DNA from 2 places in the Marinobacter xiaoshiensis genome. Region 2 is predicted to be linked to the other one. Evidence: riboswitches for the same ligand, from Rfam matches in the RefSeq annotation. Region 2 holds a riboswitch; the other holds the start of a gene.
What was found. Region 2 has a riboswitch for manganese ahead of RKA07_RS02165 (TMEM165/GDT1 family protein). Riboswitches for the same ligand answer to the same signal wherever they lie in the genome.

Region 1 (2,397 bases), on a different contig from region 2:
GTAGCGGCGGAACTGACGGCCACCGGGCATACCATGGAAGAGCCCCAGGAAATGCCGGGACATGTGGCCAAGGAATACACCGCGCTCCAGTTCGCTCTGAATAAACGGGTACATGGCTCTAAGTGCACTGTGGCGAGTCTTAGCAGGGGGCTTGGCGCCAAAGAACTCCGAGTCCACGCCCGCCAGAAGCCAGGGGTTGTGGTAAGCCTCACGGCCGAGCATTACGCCATCTGTATGTTTCAGGTGCTCATTACATTCTTCAAAGGTTTTTATGCCGCCATTGATGATGATCTCAAGGTGCGGGTATTTTTGCTTCAGGCGGTACACCCAGGCGTATTTCAGCGGTGGAACATCCCGGTTTTCCTTTGGACTGAGCCCTTCAAGAATCGCGATGCGTGCATGAACAATAAACGTGCGACAGCCGGCGGCCGCCACTTTCTCAACAAACTCACAAAGGTCTTCCCAGGACTCCCGGCCGTTAATGCCAATGCGATGTTTTACCGTAACCGGAAGGCGGGTAGCTTCAATCATCGCCCGAACGGCCTCTGCCACTTTATCTGGATGCCCCATCAGGCAGGCGCCAATCATATTGTTCTGAACCCGGTCGCTGGGGCAGCCAACGTTCAGGTTTACTTCGCTAAAGCCGAACTGCTCTGCAAGCCGTGCACAGTGCGCCAGCTCCCCCGCATCACTGCCTCCAAGCTGGAGTGCCAGAGGGTATTCCGCAGGGTCGTGGCGCAAAAACCGCTCTGTATCCCCATGAATCAACGCGCCTGTGGTGACCATCTCGGTATAAAGCAGGGTGTGCTGGCTTAGCAGGCGAGCGAGGTACCGGTAATGCGGGGTAGTCCAATCCATCATCGGTGCAACGCAAAAGCGCCGGGATGGCTCTAGCCCAGTGTTTTCATGGGTTGAAAGGTGGTTTTGGACGTTTTCTGAAGATACGTTTTTGATCATTTATTGCTCAGCTCTGCCCGTTTTAAAGGGCTCGGTGCTACACAAATGCTACAGGGTGGAAAAGCTAATTCTATCAGGAAAACGGTTTGACCGTTCTATCGGTATCCTAAACCAGTAACAGCAACCGAACTTCTGCAGCCAGCGGTTGGTTGAGATCGTTATAAACAATTGCTAAAGTTCCCGCCTCTTTGGGGAGTAGCCTGCTTCCGATAGTCGGAAGAGTTCGTATCAACATACTTGGCCACATGCCATGGTGCGAACACCCTTCGGTTGGCGAGACCATCGATATATTCATGCCTGAGGTCGGGCGTGTGGATATGTCGTGGACTCAACATGCCCGGCCGGAGTGACGTGATGAACCCAATAGCCCTTCTTTTGCTTGCCTTTGCTATGTCTACAGATGCCTTTGCTGCTGCAGTCGGCAAGGGAGCAAGCCTTAAAAACCCCCGTTTTTCCGAAGCCCTAAGAATGGGATTGATTTTCGGATCAATTGAGGCCGTAACCCCCTTGATAGGTTGGCTGATTGGCAAGACAGCATCCTCTTACGTTGAGTCATGGGCTCACTGGATAGCGTTCGCTCTACTAGTGGCTCTGGGCTTACACATGATCTACGAAAGTGTCAGGCCCGGTGCGGAGGATATAGAAAAACCTTCTAGGCACTCCTTTCTCAAAATCTCTTTGACTGCATTTGGCACCAGCATTGATGCCCTGGCTGTCGGGGTGGGGCTAGCCTTTATTGATGTAAATATCTGGGCTGCTGCAGCACTGATTGGGTTTGCTACTACCTCCATGGTGACGCTGGGAGTGATGTTAGGGCGGACTGTCGGCTCCGTATTGGGCAACAGGGCGGAAGTCTTTGGGGGCCTTACGCTTATCGGGGTAGGTGGGTGGATATTGTTGAGTCACCTTTAATAGGTAGGGTGTTCCACAGATTCTTGTGTTCGCTCACTACAACTCAACCCAACGCCGCACAATATCCATAGCCCCTTGCAATGGGCTCAGCATTCCGGCTAAACCTCCTACATGGATGATGACGCGCTAAGGAATCGGTATCCGGGGTATTGAGGTGACAGCAGAAAAAGCCTCAAAACTACCCTTCCGCAAAAACAGTACAGCATCCTTGGCTGTTTCTGCAGTGATGCGGTTAAATGATGGCGGATTGAAGTGTTCAGCTCGGGCTTCGATTATTTTCAAGGGTTTAACGTACAGGGGTTTTGCGCCTGGGCGCAGGTTCATGTGCACGTAGCGCATGTAATCCTCTTGGCTCACAGGGTTTACACCCAAACAACGTTGAGCGCTACTCTCCAGGCCGGCAGAGTGTAGTTGCTTACAAACGCGACGGGAGGGAAGGTGCCAGTGCTTGGTATTTTAGGAGTGTTCTGGGGATATCCAAATGGATCCAGTATTGGAAACAGTCGAGATAGGGGCGCATTGTATTCA
Region 2 (2,397 bases):
GGCCGGTTCTTGGCGGCTTTCTGGTGGATCAGCTGGACTGGCGTTTTGTAATGTTTGCACCAGCACCGGTCACGTTCATTGGCGTATTTATGGCACTGAGATTTCTGCCGGTGCCAGCCACCCGGCCAGCTCCTTACCGCTTTGATCTGCCCGGGCTGGTGTTGCTGGGTGCCACTATCGGGTTTGCCCTTGATACTCTGAACCGCCTGCAAAACCTGGGTGGCCAGGAGGTTCGGGTTGCCCTCGAAGGGCTGGTGGCTCTGGTGTTTCTGCTCATGTTTGTACTGCGTGAAAGGCGCATAGAACACCCCCTGGTGAATGTTGGCCTGCTGCGCAAGCCCAGCTTCCTTTACGCCAATCTGGGCGCTATGGCACTGGGGTTGGCCCTGTTTGGTTCCACTTACCTGATACCGCTATACGTTCAAACGGCCTTGGGCTACACAGCTACTCAGGCAGGGCTGTTGATGCTGCCAGCGGGCATTGTTTTGGGAATGACCTTCCCACTGGCGGGAAAACTGGCTGACCGCGGCGGCGATGCCCGCAAACTGGTTATTTTCGGCATGGCGATGTTTGCTTCATCGGCTATCCTCTTTGCGTTATCCAATCTTACTCTGGCGTTTGGCTGGCTTGCGCTATGGACGGTGTTCGGCCGGATAGGAATAGGGTTTATGCTGCCATCCTTGTCTATAGGCGCACTGAACCCGCTCAAACCCGAAGAGCTGGGCGCAGGCTCCAGTACCATCAACTTTACCCGTCAGTTGGGTGGCGCTTTTGGCGTGAACATTGTGGCACTGACTATTGAGTTCGGTGAGCACAGCGGTGGCGTACCCACCATCAATGCGTTCCATACGGCCTGGTGGCTGGTTGCTGTGTTTGTGGCGGTTGCGGTGGTGCCTGTTTGGCGCATGCGTGCCTAGTGATTTGCCAAACTCCGCGTGATTGACTAACATTGGTCCAACTCTTCAGGGGAGTAGCCTCCGCATCGGTTATCCGGGGCGGACGGTAGTCAACATACTTGGGGCTCAATCCCCATGGCTACCGTGTTTCACTTGGATTCAGTGAAATTGGCAAGACCTGAGGCAGTTTCACCTCCAAGGGCGGAAGGTGGGCTGTCTCATGTCTGATCATCCGCCCCGGAAGATTCCATGGACGCATTTCTCACCTCCACAGTAGCGGTTGCCATTGCCGAGATTGGCGACAAAACCCAGCTACTCTCTCTTTTCCTTGTTGCTCGCTACTCCCAGCGTACCCCCATTATCATGGGCATACTCGTTGCAACAATCCTCAACCATGCGCTTTCGGCCTGGCTTGGAGCCTGGGTGGCTGCCTGGATCCCTGCTGCCTGGTTACCCTGGATTCTTGCCGTAAGCTTTGTGGTAATTGCCTTGTGGCTGTTAGTGCCAGACAAAGATGACAGTGAAAACTCGCGATTTCTTGGCATGGGTGCCTTCACCGCAACCACGGTGATGTTCTTTCTGGCAGAGATTGGCGACAAAACCCAGATTGCCACGGTTGTTCTGGCGGCCCGCTATACGGAGACGTCCTGGGTTGTTATCGGTACAACAGCGGGGATGTTGCTGGCCAATATACCGGTTATCATAGCGGGGCACTGGTTGATGGACAGATTGCCACTGGCAAGTGCCCGGGTTTGTGCAAGTATTTTGTTCGCAGTTATGGCGGTTGCAACACTGTCATCCGTGGTTTGGAACTACTGAGAGTGTCGGCTGTCACTGAACGCTAAGAAGCAGGGTTTTCTGGAATGGGATTTATGGGATTTAAAACGTATTCGGTACTGGCTCTGCTGGCGGCGATTCTGGCTGTTCAGTCTGCGTGGGCTGCAAAACCAAAAAGCACACCTGAGCAGCCTGCTGCTGCACAGGCAACGGATCGTAGCCCTCGTGTACCCACGTTCGAGATCAAGGGGGATCTGGCGGGCCGTCTCGACGTGTTTACCACCCAGTATGAGGATACCTTTGCCGAAGTGGGCAGCCAGCTTGCAATGGGCTATCTGGAATTGGTGAAAGCCAATCCGGGGGTTGACCCCTGGCTGCCGGGTGAAGGCACCACCATTACCCTGCCACGCCAGTACATAATTCCTGATGCCCGCCGCGAAGGCATTGTGATTAACCTTGCGGAATACCGGCTTTACTATTTCACCGAAAAGGGTGTGCAGGTGTATCCAGTGGGCGTCGGCACATCTGAGAACCCATCCCCCCTGGCCGACGCAAAGGTCACCATGCCTCTGGAATCTCCGGCATGGTATCCCCCTGAGAGCATTCGTGCCGAGCATGCAGCCTCTGGCGATTTCCTGCCCCGCATGATCCCGCCTGGCCCGGATAACCCGTTAGGAACTCACGCTCTTTTGCTGAGTGAGAAGGGCTATCTGATTCACGGCAC

Region 1: linked by a shared signal. The riboswitch ahead of mntP (manganese efflux pump MntP) and the one ahead of RKA07_RS02165 (TMEM165/GDT1 family protein) in region 2 are both predicted to bind manganese.

The regions. Positions count from the first base shown of each region.
Region 1 covers NZ_JAVMBO010000007.1:448,211-450,607, forward strand. Annotated here, with positions in the region: gene dusA (tRNA dihydrouridine(20/20a) synthase DusA) at 1-957, opposite strand, end outside; yybP-ykoY riboswitch at 1,136-1,305, shown strand; gene mntP (manganese efflux pump MntP) at 1,312-1,869, shown strand; gene RKA07_RS05860 (hypothetical protein) at 1,996-2,226, opposite strand.
Region 2 covers NZ_JAVMBO010000003.1:477,166-479,562, reverse strand. Annotated here, with positions in the region: gene RKA07_RS02170 (DHA2 family efflux MFS transporter permease subunit) at 1-917, shown strand, start outside; yybP-ykoY riboswitch at 956-1,066, shown strand; gene RKA07_RS02165 (TMEM165/GDT1 family protein) at 1,146-1,715, shown strand; gene RKA07_RS02160 (L,D-transpeptidase family protein) at 1,769-2,397, shown strand, end outside.